DNA from 4 places in the Frankia sp. BMG5.60 genome. Region 2 is predicted to be linked to each of the others. Evidence: predicted binding sites of a transcription regulator. Region 2 holds the regulator's gene; each other region holds the start of a gene.
The links. Region 2 encodes LexA, which represses DNA repair genes until DNA is damaged. Its sites were predicted from a motif close to CGAACNNNNGTTCG; they were not measured.
Positions count from the first base shown of each region.

Region 1: a site for LexA is predicted at 1,994-2,007, ahead of AC5R91_RS01090 (HNH endonuclease signature motif containing protein). Genes of this name have one in related genera too.
Region 3: a site for LexA is predicted at 2,018-2,031, ahead of AC5R91_RS14545 (HNH endonuclease signature motif containing protein). Genes of this name have one in related genera too.
Region 4: a site for LexA is predicted at 2,736-2,749, ahead of ruvC (crossover junction endodeoxyribonuclease RuvC). Genes of this name have one in related genera too.

Region 1 is NZ_CM182091.1:271,141-275,781, reverse strand. Features, by position in the region: gene AC5R91_RS01095 (MFS transporter) at 1-1,525, shown strand, start outside; gene AC5R91_RS01090 (HNH endonuclease signature motif containing protein) at 2,282-3,481, shown strand; gene AC5R91_RS01085 (alkaline phosphatase PhoX) at 3,770-4,641, opposite strand, start outside.
Region 2 is NZ_CM182091.1:6,211,664-6,216,304, forward strand. Features, by position in the region: gene hflX (GTPase HflX) at 104-1,564, shown strand; gene lexA (transcriptional repressor LexA) at 1,694-2,452, opposite strand; gene AC5R91_RS25455 (LysM peptidoglycan-binding domain-containing protein) at 3,124-3,429, shown strand; gene nrdR (transcriptional regulator NrdR) at 3,806-4,591, shown strand.
Region 3 is NZ_CM182091.1:3,614,356-3,618,996, forward strand. Features, by position in the region: gene AC5R91_RS14535 (acetyl/propionyl/methylcrotonyl-CoA carboxylase subunit alpha) at 1-31, shown strand, start outside; gene AC5R91_RS14540 (DUF5313 family protein) at 90-488, shown strand; gene AC5R91_RS14545 (HNH endonuclease signature motif containing protein) at 541-1,917, opposite strand; gene AC5R91_RS14550 (NAD(P)H-quinone dehydrogenase) at 2,375-3,856, opposite strand; gene AC5R91_RS14555 (gamma-glutamylcyclotransferase family protein) at 4,047-4,487, shown strand; gene AC5R91_RS14560 (amidohydrolase) at 4,503-4,641, opposite strand, start outside.
Region 4 is NZ_CM182091.1:2,485,267-2,489,907, reverse strand. Features, by position in the region: gene AC5R91_RS09990 (LemA family protein) at 1-207, shown strand, start outside; gene pdxS (pyridoxal 5'-phosphate synthase lyase subunit PdxS) at 356-1,288, shown strand; gene pdxT (pyridoxal 5'-phosphate synthase glutaminase subunit PdxT) at 1,285-1,884, shown strand; gene AC5R91_RS09975 (YebC/PmpR family DNA-binding transcriptional regulator) at 1,907-2,662, shown strand; gene ruvC (crossover junction endodeoxyribonuclease RuvC) at 2,775-3,341, shown strand; gene ruvA (Holliday junction branch migration protein RuvA) at 3,338-4,063, shown strand; gene ruvB (Holliday junction branch migration DNA helicase RuvB) at 4,116-4,641, shown strand, end outside.

The DNA.
Region 1 (4,641 bases), 1.9 Mb from region 2:
CGGCGCGATGCTCATGGCCAACTCGACGGCCATCCTCACCGACGCCTTCCCCACCCGCCAGCGCGGCATGGCACTGGGCATCAACCAGGTCGCCGCGCTCGCCGGCTCCTTCATCGGGCTGGTCGCCGGCGGCCTGCTGTCGGAGTGGAACTGGCGCGCGGTGTTCTGGGTGAGCGTGCCGATCGGCGTGGCCGGCACGATCTGGTCCTACCGCAGCCTGCGCGACACCGGCCGGCGCGCGCCCGCGCGGATCGACTGGTGGGGCAACATCACCTTCGCCGTCGGGCTGACCGCGCTGCTCGCCGGCGTCACGTACGGCATCCAGCCCTACGGCGGCCACGACATGGGCTGGCTGAACCCGAAGGTGCTCGCCGCGCTGATCGGCGGCGCCGCCGTCCTGGTCGCGTTCGTCCTCATCGAACGGCGCACCGCGCAGCCGATGTTCAACCTGGCGCTGTTCCGGATCCGGGCGTTCACCGCCGGCAACGCGGCGGTCCTGCTGTCCTCGATCGCCCGCGGCGGGATGCAGTTCATGCTGATCATCTGGTTGCAGGGGATCTGGCTGCCGCTGCACGGCTACGACTACGTCGACACGCCGCTGTGGGCGGGCGTCTACCTGCTGCCGCTGACGATCGGATTCCTGGTGGCGGGCCCGGTGTCGGGCTTCCTGTCCGACCGGTTCGGTGCCCGCGCCTTCGCCACCGGCGGCCTGACGCTGGTCGCGGCGACCTTCGTCGGCCTGCTGCTGCTGCCGACGGACTTCAGCTACCCGGCGTTCGCGGCGCTGCTGGTCCTCAACGGGATCGGCTCGGGCCTGTTCTCCGCGCCGAACACGACCGCGGTGATGAACGCCGTGCCCGCGGCGGCCCGCGGCGGCGCGTCCGGGATGCGCGCGACCTTCATGAACTCCGGCCAGGTCCTGTCGATCGGCCTGTTCTTCTCCCTGATGATCGCCGGGCTGTCCTCGACGCTGCCGCACTCGCTGCACAGCGGGCTGGCCGCGCAGGGCGTGCCCGCCGACGTCACCGACCGGGTGGCGAACCTGCCGCCGGTCGGCAGCCTGTTCGCCGCCTTCCTCGGTTACAACCCGATGCAGAACCTGCTCGGCGACGGCACCCTGCACCAGCTCCCCGCGGCGAACGCGCAGGCGCTGACCGGCAAGGAGTTCTTCCCCCACCTGATCGCCTCGCCGTTCCACCACGGCCTGATCAGCGTGTTCTCGCTGGCCATCGCGATGTCGCTGATCGCAGCCGTCGCCTCCCTGCTGCGCGGCGCGCGGTACGTCCACGTCGAGACGCTGCTTGCCGCCGAGGCCGCCGCCGGCCCCACCGCAGACGGCCCCATCACCGCCGACGGCGCTGTTCTGGCAGGAAGCAGCCATTCGACGGAGATCAGCCATCCGGTCGCGAGCAGTCGCCCGACCGAGAGCAGTCAACCGGCCAAGGGCGTCCTGCCGGCAGAGCGGATGCGGCCATCCGCCCAGGCGGGCGTCGACCTGGACGCGCCGACCGTGCGGATCCCCTAGTCGCACTGCCTGTGGCCGGGGGAGGCGGACGGCCGTCCGCCTCCCCCGGCCACGCCGACGTTCTCCCACCCGCGCCAGCCGCGCCAGCCGCGGCGCCCGCCGGCCCGCGCCGCCTGCGGCGCCCGTCTGTTCGCGTCGCCTGCCTGCGTCGCCCGCCTGCCCGCCTGTCCGCGTCGCCCGCCCGCCCGTCCGCCCGCCCGCTTCGCCCACCTGTCCGCGTCGCGTCCTGCGCCTCCGGGCCTGCAACGACTGCCGTCCAGCTCTGCTGCTGCGGACGTCGGCTGCCGCCGCGGTCGCCCTTTCTGGGTGGCTACCGGGAAGCTCGGCGCGCCGGTATACCAGCCGAGGGCCGGTACCGCCCACGGACTGCGAAGGGTGTGGCGGCCAGATCTGGTGTGTGGTTGGCGTTGTTCGCGCGGGGCGTGCGGGGTGCGGGTTGGTTCCCGTGTCGTCTCCGCTCACAGCGTACGAACATATGTTCGACATCCGGCCTGTGTTGTTCTACCGTTGACCCATGGTTTTCGACGACGACCTCGGAGACGGCCCTGACCCGCCAGCCCGCCTCGCCACGATCTCCCGGCAGGTCGACGGGCTGCTGACCGCGCAGGCATGGCAGCTGTCGGACGGGGAACCGGAAGGACTGATCGAGGGGGTGAGCCGGCCGACCGGCCGGGTCGCCGCCGTGCGGGGCCGGCTGTTCGTGGAGGCCCAGGATCGTGGTTTCGCCGTGCGCCACGGCGCCACCGATCTCGCGGGTTGGCTACGCGACCGGCTGCGGCTGACCACCCGCGACGCCAGGTCACCCTCGCCCGCGACACCACCGCCTGCACCGCCACCGGCGCGGCCCTGGCCGACGGGACCATCACCGCCGAACAGGCCGTGGTCATCGGCGAGGCCATGCGCACCCTACCCACCGAAGTCACCCCCGACCAGCGGGCCGCCGCCGAACAGGCCCTCCTACGCTTCGCCGACCAGTTCGACCCCATCCACCTGGTCAAACTCGCCGCCCGCCTCCGCGAAACACTCACCACCACCGACACCTCCCCCGGCGGCGACGACCCCCACACCGACAAACACACCAACCCCAGCACCGGCAGCGGCAGCCGCGGCGGCGGCGTTGGTGGCGGTGGCGATGGCGGCAAGACCGGCAGCGGTGGCAGAGCAGGCGGTGCCGGTGGCGGGAACAACGGCCGGGACAAGCCGAGCCCGGACCCGGCCGACATCCGCCGGTTGACCCTCACCGACACCCCGACCGGCACCACCGTGATCAACGGGGAACTCGACGCCGAAGCCGCCGCCCTGCTGCGCACCGCACTGGACAGCCTCGCCGCCCCCCAGCCCACCACCGACGGCACCCCCGACCGGCGCACCCCCACCCGCCGCCGCGCCGACGCCCTCATCAACCTGATCACCCGCGCGTTGAACGCCGCAGCCGTTCCCGACAGCGGCGGGGTACGCCCACACCTGACCGTCACCATCCACTGGAACACCCTGCTCGCCAGCGGCGCCACCCCCGCCCTGACCAGCCGGGGACTTCCCCTACCCCACAGCACCCTCGCCCGACTGTCCTGCGACGCCGAAATCAGCCGGATCATCCTCGATCCCGCCGGCGTCCCCCTCGACGTCGGACGATCAACCCGCGTCGTGCCGCCCCAGCTACGCCGCGCGCTCGCCGCCCGCGACCGAGGCTGCACCTTCCCCGGCTGCGACCGGCCACCCTCCTGGCGCGAAGCACACCACGTGACCTATTGGACACACGGCGGGGTCACCGCCCTCCACAACCTCGTCCTGCTCTGCGGCCACCACCACCGCCACGTCCACCACGACGGCTGGACCATCACCTTCACCGACGACGGACACCCCGCCTACATCCCACCCCGGCACATCGACCCCCACCAAACACCACGCCAAAACCCCTACACCCACCCACCCGACCTCCTGGCCACCGTCAGCTGACAGTCGGCCAGTCCGCCAGCCCCACGCTGCCGGTCGTCACTCCTGCCGACGGCGTATCACGCAGTGACGGGCTTCGGTGGCGTCGCGATCCGGTCTGGCGGACCGTCCGCGCGGAACCTCGGCGAGCCAGAACACGATGGAGGTGCGATGTCCTTGCGCGTAGCAGCGGCGTCCGTCTTCCTCCGGCGGACCGCCATCCCGCCAGCCTGGCGGCATCGGAGCTCCCGCCTGTCCGAGCGAGCAGGAGCTCCAAGCGCCGCCCGACCACCGACGTCCGCCCAGGACCGGCTAGGCGAGCGTGCCCCAGGGTCCGGTGATGACGCAGGTCAGGCCCGGGTACTGGAGGTTGACGAACAGGTGGCGGCCGTCTGCGGTGAACCGGGCACCGGCCGTCTCGCTCGCGCCCACCGGTCCCGGCGCAGGGAAGTCCTCGGCGTTCCAGTGGTGCAGGTCAAGCGGGGCGATGACCTTCGCCAGGTCGACGATCCGGCCGGCCGTGGTCAGCAGCCGCAGGTAGTTGTCGCCGCCCGCGGCGTCTTCGCCGTCGCCGTCCTCGCAGAGAACGACGCCGCCGTGCGGGCCGACGGTCAGCCCGTCGGGCTGGTCGAGCACGCCGCCGTCGCGCGATTCGTAGCGCAGCGTCAGCACGCCGGTGTGCAGGCCGGTGGGCCGGTAGGTCCACACCTGCCCCTCCTCTGCGTCCCCGGCCTCGGAGGCGACGAAGGTGAGCTGGCCGCCGGCCCAGTCGGCGCCCTCCAGGCCGAGGAAGCGGGCGCCGCCGCGGGCCCGGCCCTGGGTGTAGACCGATCCGGGGTTGGACTCGGCGTCCGACGGGTCGGGGTGGTCGATGTCGACCCAGGCCACCGGCAGACGCTCGCCGACGCGCTGGCCGGTGGCGGTGTCGTAGGTCGGCTCGCCGCGCACAGCGAGCATCTGCAGCCGTCCGCCGGCCGCCAGCCTCCCGGGGCGGTTCGGCAGGAAGCGGTAAAGCCCGTCGCCGGGGTCGCCGTTGTCCTCGGTGAGGTAGACGATGCCGGTCGTGGGGTCCACGGGAGCGCACTCGTGCTCGAAGCGGCCCATCGCCCGCAGCGGCAGCGGCGACACCGGACCGCGGGCGTTCGCCGGGACCTCGAAGACGTAGCCGTGCGGCCGTTCGTAGC
Region 2 (4,641 bases):
TTGCCCGCGGACCTCATCAGGTCGCCGGAACCCGCGAGCGTGACCTGGCCGGACGAAGCGGCGCGGAATCTCGCGGCAGCGAGCCGCGTTGAGAACGGATGGTATGACTCTTCCTGCCGACGCCCTGACGGCGTCCACTTTCGACAGATCCCTCATCGACCTCGCCGATTCGGATTCGGCGTACCTCTCGGGCTTCTATGACGATTCGGGGGACGGCTTCGACCTGGAGGAGCGCGCGGCACTGCGCCGCGTGCCCGGCCTGGCCACCGAGCTCGACGACGTCACCGAGGTCGAGTACCGCCAGTTGCGGCTGGAGCGGGTCGTCCTCATCGGCGTGTGGACGTCGGGTTCGCTGCGGTCGGCCGAGGCATCCATGGCGGAGCTCGCCGCCCTCGCGACCACGGCGGGTTCGGTCGTGCTGGACGCGCTCGTGCAGCGACGCGACCGGCCGGACGCCTCGACCTACGTCGGGTCCGGCAAGGCCCGCGAACTCGCCGAGGTCGTCACCGCGACCGGCGCGGACACGGTGATCTGCGACGGCGAGCTCACCCCGGGCCAGCTACGCCAGTTGGAGGAGGTCGTCAAGGTCAAGGTCATCGACCGGACCGCGCTCATCCTCGACATCTTCGCCCAGCACGCGACGTCTCGGGAGGGCAAGGCCCAGGTCGAGCTCGCCCAGCTCCAGTACATGCTGCCCCGCCTGCGCGGCTGGGGTGAGTCGATGTCCCGCGCCGCGGCCAGCGGCGGTGGGCGCGCGCCCATCGGTACTCGCGGACCTGGCGAGACGAAGATCGAGACAGACCGCCGACGGCTGCGCGCGCGGATGGCGCGTCTGCGCCGGGAGCTCGCCGGGATGGCAACCGTGCGGGAGACGAAGCGGTCGGCCCGCCGGCGCGGCGAGGTGCCCGCGGTGGCGATCGCCGGTTACACCAACGCCGGCAAGTCCTCGCTGCTCAACCGTCTCACCGGCGCCGGCGTCCTCGTCGAGGACGCGTTGTTCGCCACGCTGGATCCCACCGTGCGGCGCGCGACCCTGCCGGACGGCCGGGCGTTCACCCTCACCGACACGGTCGGGTTCGTCCGGCACCTCCCGCACCAGATCGTCGAGGCGTTCCGCTCGACCCTGGAGGAGGTCGCCGACGCGGACCTCATCCTGCACGTCGTCGACGGCTCCGCCCCCGACCCGGCCGCCCAGATCTCAGCCGTACGCGAGGTGCTCAACGACATCGACGCGGGCAACGTGACCGAGCTGATCGTCGTGAACAAGGTCGACGCCACCGAGTCGACCGTCCTCGCCGGCCTGCGCCAGCTCGCGCCCGACGCGGTCTTCGTCTCGGCGCGCACGGGGGAGGGGCTGACCGCGCTCGTCGACGCTCTGTGCGACCGAGTCCCCCACCCCGACGTGGAGATGAAGGTCCTCGTCCCCTACACGCGGGGCGATCTCGTCTCGCGGGTACACGCTCACGGCGAAGTGCTCGAGTTGGAGCACACGGCGGACGGCACCCGACTGCTCGCGAGGGTGTCGCCGTCGCTCGCCGCGGAACTGCACACCTTCCAGCCCTGACCCGTCCAGCCCTGATCCGCCGCGCCGGGACCGGCGCTGAGCTCGCCGTCGGCGCGGTCGGCGGAGCATACCCGCCCGGTCCACGGCAGCCGAATCGGCCGGCCGCCTCGCGCGGCCGGCCGTCCACGGTCAGACCCGGCGCAGCACGGCGACGATCCGCCCGAGGATCGTCGCCTCTTCGCCAGGGATGTCGCTGAACGTCGAGTTCTCCGGGTGCAGCCAGACCTTGCCGTCGCGGACCCGTAGCCGCTTGACCGTCGCCTCGCCGTCGATCATCGCGGCGACGATCTCACCGTTGTCCGCGACCGGCTGCTGGCGCACCACCACCCAGTCGCCGTCACAGATTGCCGCGTTGATCATCGATTCGCCGACGACCCGGAGCAGGAACAGGGTGCCCTCGCCGACGATCTCCTTCGGCAGCGGAAAGACGTCCTCGATCGCCTGCTCGGCCAGGATCGGCCCCCCGGCGGCGATCCGCCCGAGGACCGGCACGTAGGCCGCGGACCCCTCGCCGCTCGCGCCGGCCGGGGCCGCGGCGCCCGGGAACGTCGACACGACGGCCGCCGCGCCGGAGTCGGCCTTGCGCCGCGGCCGATCGGGGCTGAGCACCTCCATCGCCCGCGGACGGTTCGGGTCCCGGCGCAGGTAGCCCTTCTCTTCCAGCACCTTGAGCTGATGCGCCACGCTGCTCGTGCTGGTCAGCCCCACCGCCTCCCCGATCTCCCGCACGCTGGGCGGGTACCCGCGCCGTTCCACCTCGGCCCGGATGACCTCGAGCACCTTGCGCTGCCGGGGGGTCAGGCCGGCTGCGTCCGCGGGGTTTTCGGGAAAGGCCCGCACGTTGCCGCGGGCCCCGCCCCGGCGTGTACCCCTGCCTTGGCTGGTCATCGCCTACCGCTCTCCTCGTCGCCTACTCTGTCGCCGGTGGGCCGCCGCTCGGCCGCGCGCTGGACGTGCGCGCGGCTGTCGGCCTCGCCCGGCGAGACCGGCACCCCCCACGGCACCCGGCTGTCCGCGACCGGGGGAGACCGCCCGGTGCAAACCTGATCGTCTCGACGGTAACCGCCCGGTCGCGGAATCTCAAACGTCTGTTCGAGCGTGTCCCTTTCCCTGGCGGGACTCCGGTGTGACAATCGATCAGGAGTTCGATCGAACGGGAGTTCGTGGCGTCGACGACGTGGTCCGGGGCGCCTTGGGAGGAAGCCGTGCAAAGCGCGCACACCACACAGGTGGTCGATCTGGCGGCCGCCCGGGAGCGGGCGGTGCGCCGCGCCGGGGGATGGCCGGCGAGCGGTCCGGCGCGGATGCGGGTGGCCCTGCCGGCCGCCAGGGTCGGTGCCGGGAGGCCGGTTCCGAGGGCGTGCCCCTCGCACGCGCCGGTTCCCCGGGCGACGAGGTCCGAGGCGCAGAAGTCCCAGGCGTCGAAGTCTCAGGTGTCGAAGTCTCAGGTGTCGAGGTCTCAGGCGTCGAGGTCCGAGGCGCCGGGATCTCGGTCGCGGAGATCCCGGTCGCCGGGCCCGCCGCGGCGGCTTGCCCGCGGATCAGGATCCCGGCCGCCGGTGCGCCGCGCCGCCGGCGAGCCGCTGCCGCCGCTGCGGCTGACCCACCGCGGCCGGGTGGTCGTGGTCGCCGTCGTCGCGCTGGCGATCGCCGCGGTGCTGGTGGTCGTCCTGCCGCGCGCCTCGATCGCGTGGTCCGGCGAGCCGCCGCGGGGTCACCTGGTCCTCGCCGGGGAGACGCTGTGGGAGATCGCAGTCGCGCTCGATCCCGACGCCGACACCCGCGCCGTCGTGGATCGGCTGATGCGGATCAACCATCTCCCCTCGGTCGAGCTCACCCCCGGCCAGTTCCTGTTGCTGGGCTGACCCTCCGGTCGGCCGGTCCGCTCCGCCACCGTCCGGTCCCGATCGGCGCTCGGCGGCTCGCCGCCGTGACGGGCCGGTGCCCGGCGGCAGCGGGCGGGTGCGGCGCCCTCGCGCAGGGTTGTCGCGCCCCCGCGGGCTGATGTCCCGGTGTGACACGCGGGGGGTCGGTGTCCCCATCACTGGGGTTGTGCGCTAGGTTAGACACAACATCTGGTGCTTATGCGGGTGTAAGTCATCCACAGGTTGCGCACAGGCTTTCCACAGAGGTGCGGGCGGCCGTCCACAGGGGCGGCTCGGCCGGTGCGGAGGCGCGGGTCGGCTCGCTGTCCCGCCGCGCCAGGTGGCCGCGCCGGACCGGACGAAGGAGGCGTATCGCGTGCGATGCCCGTTCTGCCGGCATCCGGACAGCCGTGTCGTCGACAGCCGGGAGGCCGAGGAGGGCTCGGCGATTCGGCGGCGGCGATCCTGCCTGTCGTGCGGTCGCCGGTTCACCACCATGGAGGAGGCGTCGCTGCGGGTGCTCAAGCGCAGCGGCGTGGCGGAGCCGTTCAGTCGCGCGAAGGTGATCACCGGTGTGCGCAAGGCCTGCCAGGGCCGGCCGGTGCGCGACGACGATCTTGCTCTGCTGGCCCAGCGGGTTGAGGATGCCGTGCGCTCCTCGGGCTCGGCGGAGGTCCCCGCGGAGGCGATTGGCCGGGCGATCCTCGGCCCGCTCCGCGAGCTCGACGAGGTGGCCTACCTCCGCTTCGCCTCGGTGTACCTGGCCTTCGAGTCGCTCGGCGACTTCGAGAGCGCGATCGCGGCGCTGCGGGCCGAGACGTCCGGAGCCCGCCGCGGCGCCGACCTCGACGACCTTGACGAGCTGGGAGATCCAACCGTCCGTCCCGCCGGCGGAGCGTTCACCGACCAGGCGGACCCGTCGCAGCGGGCCGGTCCCGAAGGCCCCCCACCCGGCGGCCGGCGGGCCGACTCAGATACCCCACGCCCCGGCCGCCCAGGCCGGGACACACCCGCCGCCGTCCGCGAGCAGCCGGAGACCCCGGGCCGCCGTGGCGGCGGAAACCAGTTGAACATCGTCGAGGGCGGGCTCGGCCGGGCCGAGCCGATCACGGGGGAGTACGAGGTCGGCCGGGTGCGCGGCGCCTCGGCCACCCGCACCTGACGGGGCCGCCGCGGGACCGCCGAGGCCCCGTCCCGCCCGTCCCGCTAGCA
Region 3 (4,641 bases), 2.6 Mb from region 2:
TGGTGCCGTCCTCTGTGAGATCAAGGACTGATCTGGCTCTCCACCGTCGGCTGTCTTCCTGCCGGCTGTCGACTTCGTAAGCTGCAGGTATGGATGGCGGTGAAGACAGCGCAACGGTGCGCGGACAGGACGCGGGGGCGACAGCGCCGCCGGCGGTGGCGGAACGGCCACCGCTGACGGGCCGCGTCCACTATCTCCTCGGTGGGACACTTCCTCCCACCTACAACGCGTGGGTCTCCCGGGATCTGACTGGCCCTGGCTGGCGGACGCGGCAGGCGGCACGCCCATTCGTTCTGATGCTGCCGTTTGCCGTGGTCTTCGCCCTGCTTCCGGGCGAAGTGGCCGTCCGCGCGGCGACGGTCGCGTTCCTCCTGGTCGCCGGGGCGGGGCTGGGCTTCGCCACCAGCGGATACTTCCGGAACCGACGGCTGGAGCAACACGGCTTGCCACCGGTGTTTCCGCCGCACGATGACGAAGACGACGAATAGCCATCGACGCCACTCGCCCCCCGCCCCCCGCCTGATCGGCGCCTACCGCCGATCATTCCTGGTCATAGCGCTCCGGGCCGACCTGATATGTGCGTCCTTCGGGGCTCGTCCAGACGAAGTGTCCGGGCCTGACCTGGCGGACCTCCCACCGTGTCGCCGGAGCGGCCGTGGCGGAATGTGTGGCTCTGGGCGGCCGGTCGGCGGCATGTTTGAGTCGGTGATGGCGCCGGCACTGCGGGCCAAGGTTAGCTTCATCCGTCTTACCGCCCGGCCCGTGCGGCTGAGTATGGTCGAGATCGCAGGCGGTCGACGGTTTGTCGCAGCCGGGAAAAACACAGGTGGGATTGCGAACCCGGACATGCCGTGCCAACGCGGCGGACGGGAATCGCCGACTCGCCGTCTCCACCACCTGCCCCTCCGCCGGATCTGTGAGGATTCGCCGCCAGGTGCACCGAGGGTTGGCTGCCATCTCGCGGAGGATTCCGGCGGGTATCGGCCCGTAACCCGGGATTTCACCGGGCTTCTCCGACAGGCCCAACAGACATTCCACCGGCACGATGACCTGCATCTCGATATCGATGCGATCACGGTCGTGTCCCATGATCAGGTCATAGAGCACGTCGGCTCGACGCTGGTCGAGGTCTCGTTCGTCCTGCTCCGCTCCGGCCTTCTTTGCCAGCCCGTCGACCTTTCGGAAGGCCGCCACCATGCGATCGGCGGGGAGCAGGGCTGAGATTCGTCCCATCCCGTCGGCCTCGGCCCGCATCGTCACCCGACGCGCGGTCGCAGCCTTCCGACGCCGACGTTCCGCACCCTGCGGGTCCACCTTGATGACCCGACGCCGCACGGCGGCGGCGAAGGCGCTGTGACTGGGGCGGCCGCCGCCGTTGCTCAGCACGCCTCCGGCGACCTCGTCCGCCTGTTCGTCCGTGAGGTTCGCCGTCAGTCGCTCCAGCGCGCCCAGACGCTCCAGATCGATGGATCCGAAGCCGAGGGCGTTGACCGCGGCGGGCATGCGGCGAACCGCGCTGACCGCGAAGGCCAGGCACCTGCCGCCCACCGCCGGCGACAGCTTCAGCTCGGCAGCGAGTTCGTCTCCGGCGAACTCGTCGAAGGCCTGGTATCGCTGTTCGCCGCCGTCGAGCTCGGGCGGCCGCAACCGAGCAAACCTCGCCCGGACAACCAGCCGGGCGGCCTCCCAGCGTGCGATCTCCCGCTCGATCTGCACGTCGAGCCGCAGACAGTCACTCGCGTCGAGATTCGCCACCCAGTGCATGAATGGCGATTCCAGTATGCCGACCTCGTCACGGTCACCTGCAACCGTGACATCCGGATCCGGGGCACCGACGTCCGTTGCCTCGGCGGATCCTCGGCCCGGATCGTTCGCCTTCCAGAAGTCGGAAAATGAGTACACTGCGCCACCTGCCACGGGTAGATCGCCGGAAGGGTCAGGCTCCGGAAAAGGACACGCCCGATCCATGTCTGCGCAATCCGACATCAAGAATCAAGAGAGCATCGACTCCTGGCATCGAACTTGCGTTCGAAGCATAGCCGACGCCGGCCGCTCTGCCAAGCCGCCTCCCCAACCATAGGAGAGTCCCACGGAGCGCACGACCAAATCCTCGAGGGAATTCGCCAACAGCACTTGATCGCGGTCGCCACACATCGAGCTCGACCGACTGGCGACCACAACCTAGAGAAGGTGCCGAAAACGCTACAGGCGGTGGATCCGGCAACGGGAGCGGCCTATGCTCGCACCGTCTACCCGCGCCATTCCCGGTGGCGAAGGGCGAGCACCCGACTGTTCTCCGGCCGCTGACACGCCGGCCGGAGCGGCCTGCGGCCATCACTCCGTCGAAGGTCGACGCCGGCCGAGGTCGCCGGTTTCACCCTGCGCTGTCGAAGCCCGCGAAGAAGTCGCGAGGGCGCAGAACCCTGGCGGCCTCGGTGATCGAGCCGGACAACGAGGGATAGATGGAGAAGGTATGCGCGATCTGATCGACGGTGAGTCCATGTTCGACCGCGAGCGAGACAGAAAGAATGAGCTCCGACGCGCGTGGGGCGACAATCACGCCACCAAGGACACTGCCGCTACCCGGCCGGCAGAACAATTTGACGAAACCGTCCTCGATCCCCATCATCTTCGCGCGAGGATTACGCGAGAGTGGCACGGTGGTCACCTCTGCCGCGACGGCACCCGTGTCCTTCATCACCTGGGTGACTCCGACCGTGGCGATTTCCGGCTCGGTGAAGATGTTGGAGGAGACGGTCCCGAGTCGCAGCGGGCTCACCGCCTCCCCGAGGGCATGCCACATTGCTATCCGGCCCTGCATCGCGGCTACCGACGCGAGCGGCAGAACGCCGGTGCAGTCGCCTGCCGCATACACCCCGGGCACGGAGGTGCGCGACATCCGATCGACGTTCACGTGCCCGCCGGGGCCGAGGCGAACGCCGACGTCGGTCAGGCCGAGTCCCTTCGTGCGGGGAACAGATCCGACCGCCATCAGGGCGTGGCTTCCCGTGACGGTGCGGCCGTCGGTGAGCTCGACGATCACGCCGTCGCCGATGCGGCGGACCGATGCGGCGCGCGAGCGGTTGAGCACCTCGATGCCACGCCGCACGAACACATCCTCGATGACGCGCGCCGCGTCCGGGTCCTCGCCGGGCAGGACCCGTTCGCGGGACGAGACGAGGGTGACCTCGGCCCCCATCGCCCGGTAGGCACTGGCGAACTCGGCGCCGGTGACGCCGGAGCCGACGACGACCAGATGCTCGGGGATCTCCTTGAGATCGTAGAGATGGCGCCAGGTGAGTATGCGTTCGCCGTCCGGGCGGGCAGTCGGAAGATCCCGTGGACTCGCCCCCGTTGCGATGAGAATCACGTCACCCACGAAGGTCTCACCGGTGTTCGTCTCGATCGCATGCGGCCCGACCAGCCGACCCGCCGCGTGCACCACCTCGACCTTCTCTCGCTCGAGACGGCGTTCGATGTCCAGGGACTGCGCCTTTGCGAGTTCCCTGACCCTTTCGTACACCTGTTCCGGATCGACGCTGACGACCTCCGGCGGCGTGAGCGGGGGGACACTCGCGTCCAAGCCGCTTCGCATGCCCCACGCCACCGCGGGCAGCACCGGTTCGGTCCCCGCGCCAAGGCCGTGCGGACGGATACCGAGCCCCGGCGCCAGTGCGAGATTGGTCATAGTCTCCGAAGTCGCGATCAGCGTCTTGGATGGAACACAGTCGGTGAGCACACAGGCGCCGCCGATCCCATCCGAGTCGATGACCGTGACCGTCGCGCCCAGCGACGCTGCCACGAGCGCCGATTCATAGCCGCCAGGCCCTCCACCGAGAATGACGATGCGCGTCACGTGCCCTCCCGATCCGACATCTCTTCCTTTCATCTTCCCCCGCCTCGACGGCTGCGCTCCTCCCGGTGCGGACAGCTCCGTAGGATCACAGGCGGAAGCCAGCATGCGCGAAGTCCACGAGACACCCTTCTTCCGATTTTGAAACGGAAATAGCAGCTATAGCCACGCACCGTCACCCCGAGAGACGACGATGACCTTGTACGCGGCGTACGCCGGCAATCTCGACCCGGCGCAGATGAAGGAGCGGGCCCCCCACTCGCCCGTCACCGGCACTGGATGGATCAACGGCTGGCGCCTGACCTTCGGCGGCGAGAACGTGGGCTGGGACGGGGCGCTGGCCACGATCGTCGAGGCACCCGGCAGCCATGCGTACGTGCTGCTGTACGACCTCGATCGATATGACCTGGAGCGGCTCGACGTGTGGGAGGGCGCGGACACCGGCCTGTACACCCGCATCCGCGTCAGGGTGTCCACCCTGGACGGCGAGGCTCTCGCCTGGACCTACGTACTGAACTCCTACGAGGGTGGCCTGCCCTCCCGGTGGTACCTCGACATGATCGCCGATTCCGCCGAGAAGGCAGGGGCTCCTGCCGACTACGTCAAGGAACTCCGCTCCCGGCCGACGGCATAGCCGGCAGAGCGCAGGTCAGAGGGAGGCCGGCGGGCGGCGTAGCAGCTCCAGGGCGGCGCCGGCCAGCAGCCGTACCCCGATGCCGACAGCACGCTCGTCGACGTCGAAGGCGCCCTGGTGAAGATCGTAGGTGGGGCCCCCCGGAACGCGGGTG
Region 4 (4,641 bases), 3.7 Mb from region 2:
CCCGGCTACTTCGAGATCGACGACGCCCTGCCGGTCCGCGAGGAACCCTGGCCGCGCCTCGTCGAGGGTCCGGCGTACGGCGCCGACACCCACGGCCGCGACAGCCCCGCCCGCGAGAACCCCGCCCGCGCCAACGCCGTCCGCGAGGACCGGCCGGGGCGCGACGGGCCGCTCGGGCACGGCGACCGGCCGGGCCTGGCCTCCTGAGTCGCCCGATCGGTGCGGGCTGCGCCGTACGATGGGGAACCGACCCACCCGCACGGGATTCACCTGGCTGGGTATCCGACATGCAGGTGTTCCTGACATGGCGGAGCCGGCCGTGGCGCCCGACTGGAGCGAAAAGAGACGGCACATCATGTCCCAGGGCCAGACTGCCGCCACCGCCGGCCCGGCGACCGAATCCGCCCGGCACGCCGGTACCGCCCGCGTCAAGCGCGGCATGGCGGAGATGCTCAAGGGCGGTGTGATCATGGATGTGGTCACGGCCGAGCAGGCGCGTATCGCCGAGGACGCCGGCGCCGTGGCGGTGATGGCCCTGGAGCGGGTGCCCGCCGACATCCGCGCCCAGGGCGGCGTCGCCCGGATGAGCGACCCGGACATGATCTCGGAGATCATCGAGGCGGTGTCCATCCCGGTCATGGCCAAGGCGCGGATCGGGCACTTCGTCGAGGCCCAGGTGCTCCAGGCCCTCGGGGTGGACTACGTCGACGAGTCCGAGGTGCTCACCCCGGCCGACCCGCACCACCACATCGACAAGTGGTCGTTCACGGTGCCGTTCGTCTGCGGGGCGACCAACCTCGGCGAGGCGCTGCGCCGGCTCGCCGAAGGGGCGGCGATGATCCGCTCCAAGGGTGAGGCGGGCACCGGCGAGGTGTCCAACGCGGTGGTGCACATGCGCACCATCCGCGCCGAGATCGGCCGGCTCGCCGCGCTGCCCGCGGAGGAGCTCTATGCCGCGGCCAAGGAGCTGCGCGCCCCCGTCGAGCTGGTCGCCGAGGTGGCCCGTCTCGGCCGGCTGCCGGTCGTGCTGTTCACCGCCGGCGGCATCGCCACCCCGGCGGACGCGGCGCTGATGATGCAGCTCGGCGCGGACGGGGTGTTCGTCGGCTCCGGGATCTTCAAGTCCGGCGATCCGGCGCGGCGCGCCCGCGCGATCGTCGAGGCCACCACGATGTTCAACGACCCCGACGTGCTGGTGAAGGTGTCGCGGGGCCTGGGCGAGGCGATGGTCGGCATCAACGTCGCCGAGCTCCCGTCGGCGGCCCGCTACGCCGACCGCGGCTGGTGAGCGGCCCGCGGATCGGCATCCTCGCGCTGCAGGGGGACGTGCGCGAACACGCTCGGGCGCTCAGCGCCGTCGGTGCGCGGCCGGTGGAGGTCCGCCGGGCGGCGGAGCTCGCCGAGGTGGACGGTCTGGTCCTGCCCGGCGGCGAGTCCACGACGATCGGCCGGCTGCTGCGGGTGTTCGAGCTGCTGGAGCCGCTGCGGGCCGCGGTCGTGGCGGGCCTGCCCGTGTTCGGCTCGTGTGCTGGCATGATCCTGCTTGCGCGGGACGTCGTGGACGGCCGGCCGGACCAGCCGCTGATCGGTGGGTTGGACATGGTCGTCCGGCGCAACGCCTTCGGCCGGCAGGTCGACTCGTTCGAGGTCGACCTCGACGTCGACGGCGTGGAGGGACCGCCTGTGCACGCGGTCTTCATCCGGGCACCATGGGTAGAAAAGGCGGGCGATGCGGTCGAGGTCCTGGCTCGTGTCGCCGAGGCGCCGGTGGCGGTCCGTCAGGGCCCGCTGCTGGCCACCGCGTTCCATCCGGAGCTGACCGGTGACTCCAGGATGCACCGGCTATTCGTCGACATTGTGCGATCTTCCGGATCCGGTCGGTGATCGCGAGTAAGAGGGGCAGGACATGAGCGGTCACTCCAAGTGGGCGACCACGAAGCACAAGAAGGCGGTCATCGACGCCCGGCGGGGCAAGCTGTTCGCCAAGCTGGTCAAGACGGTGGAGGTCGCCGCCAAGACGGGCGGCGGCGACCCGGCGGGAAACCCCACGCTGGCCGACGCCATCGCCAAGGCCAAGTCGCAGTCCGTCCCGAACGACAACATCGAGCGGGCGGTCAAGCGGGGCTCCGGCGAGCTCGCCGGCGGGGTGAACTACGAGAACATCACCTACGAGGCGTACGGGCCGAACGGCGTCGCGATCCTCGTCGAGTGCCTGACCGACAACCGCAACCGCGCCGCCTCCGACGTCCGGGTGGCGATCACCCGTAACGGCGGCACGGTGGCCGATCCCGGCTCGGTGTCGTACCTGTTCAACCGCAAGGGCGTCGTGCTGCTCACGAAGGCCGCCGGGCTCACCGAGGACGACGTGCTGCTCGCCGTGCTCGACGTGGGCGCCGAGGAGGTCAACGATCTCGGCGACGTCTTCGAGGTCATCTCCGAGGCCACCGACCTGCATGCGGTGCGGGTGGCGGCCACCGACGCCGGCCTGGAGATCACCTCGGCGGACATCTCCTGGCTGCCGAGCGTGAGCGTGCCGCTGGACGCCGAGCCCGCGGCCAAGGTGCTCAAGCTCGTCGAGGCGGTCGAGGACCTCGACGACGTCCAGAACGTGTGGTTCAACGGCGACATCTCCGACGACGTCATGGAGCTCGTCAGCAGCTAGCCGCGCGCCACCGCGCCCGGGACGATCTGTTGGGCGTGTCGTGGATGTCCGGTTGCGCCGACCGATCTACCATCGAACGAGTGTTCTTGCGGGCGTGTGGTCGGGAGGGTGGATGCGGGTGCTGGGCGTCGATCCGGGGCTGACCCGGTGCGGCCTGGGGGTCGTCGACGGCGCCCTGGGTTCCCGTGCCCGCCTGGTCGAGGCGGGGGTGGTGCGCACGCCCGCCGGTGCCGAGGTGGCCGACCGCCTGCGGGCCGTCGCCGACGGCATCGACGCCTGGCTGGACCGCACCCGCCCGGACGCGGTCGCGGTCGAGAAGGTCTTCAGCCAGGCCAACGTGCGTACGGTGATGGGCACGGCCCAGGCCGGCGCAGTAGCGATCATGCTTGCCGCGCGGCGCGACCTGCCGGTGGGCCTTTACACGCCCAGCGAGGTCAAGGCTGCGGTCACCGGCAGTGGCCGGGCCGACAAGGCCCAGGTCGGGTTCATGGTCACCCGGCTGCTGGGGCTGACCGAGGTGCCGCGGCCGGCCGACGCCGCCGACGCGCTGGCGCTGGCGCTGTGCCACCTGTGGCGGGGCCCGGCGCTGGCTCGGCTGCGCTCGGCTGCGCCCGCCGCGCCCGCCCGCCGCCCGCCGCCGCCTGCCGCGCCCGCCCGCCGTCCGGCGGGGGCGTCGTGATCGCCTCGCTGGCCGGCACCGTCAGGGCGCTGGGGCCGCTGTCCGCCGTCGTCGAGGTGGGTGGCGTCGGCCTGCTCGTCCAGTGCACCCCAGCGACGCTGGCCCGGCTGCGGGTCGGCGAGCCGGCCAGCCTCGCCACCACCCTCGTCGTGCGCGAGACGGAGCTGACCCTCTACGGGTTCACCGACGCCGACGCCCGCGACGTCTTCGAGATCCTGCAGTCCGCCGCCGGGGTGGGGCCGAAGCTCGCCCAGGCCGTCCTCGGCGTGCACGATCCGGACGCGGTCCGCCGGGCGGTCGCCGAGGAGGATCTCGCGGCGCTCACCAAGGTGCCCGGGATCGGGCGCAAGGGCGCCCAGCGAATCGTCCTGGACCTGCGCGACCGACTCGGCCCGCCGCGCGGCGCCGCGGTGCCCGGGCCCCGGGCGGCGCCCGCCGACCTCGGCGCCGGGGCGGGCGGGGCCGGCGGGGTCGCGGACACCGTGCGCGAGGCGCTCGCCGGGCTGGGCTATTCGGCGCGGGAGGCCGACGACGCGGTGTCCCGCGCGCTGGCGGTGCTGGCCGCGCCCCCGGACGACCTCGACGGCCCGGACCGGTCAGGCGGCACCGCGCCGGCCGGTGCTCCGTCTGCTGGTGCTGCGTCCGCCGGTGCTGCGTCCGCCGAGGGCGCGGCCGACGCGGCGACGTTGCTGCGGGCGAGCCTGGCAGTGCTGCGCCGATGACCGCGCCGGCGGAGGCTGGGCTGGCGGCCGGCGGGACGCAAGCGGGCGGCGCATGAGCGCCGACGGGCTCGTCTCGGCCGCCGCGAGCGCCGAGGAGCAGGCGTTCGAGGCCGGGTTGCGCCCGCGCACGCTCACCGAGTTCGTCGGTCAGCGCAAGGTCCGGGAACAGCTCTCGATCATGCTGGAGGGGGCGCGGGCCCGCGGGCGGCCGCCGGACCACGTCCTGCTGTCCGGCCCACCGGGCCTGGGCAAGACCAGCCTCGCGATGATCATCGCGGAGGAGCTGGCGGTGCCGCTGCGGATGACCAGCGGCCCGGCGATCGAACGGGCCGGCGACCTCGTCGCGATCCTCACCGCGCTGTCCCCTGGGGAGGTGCTGTTCCTCGACGAGATCCACCGGATCGCGCGTCCCGCCGAGGAGCTCCTCTACGCCGCGATGGAGGACTTCCGGGTCGACGTGATCCTCGGCAAGGGACCCGGCGCGACCGCCATCCCCCTCGACGTCGCCCCGTTCACACTGGTGGGCGCCACGACCCGGTCGGGGCTGCTGACGGGGCCGCTGCGCGACCGCTTCGGGT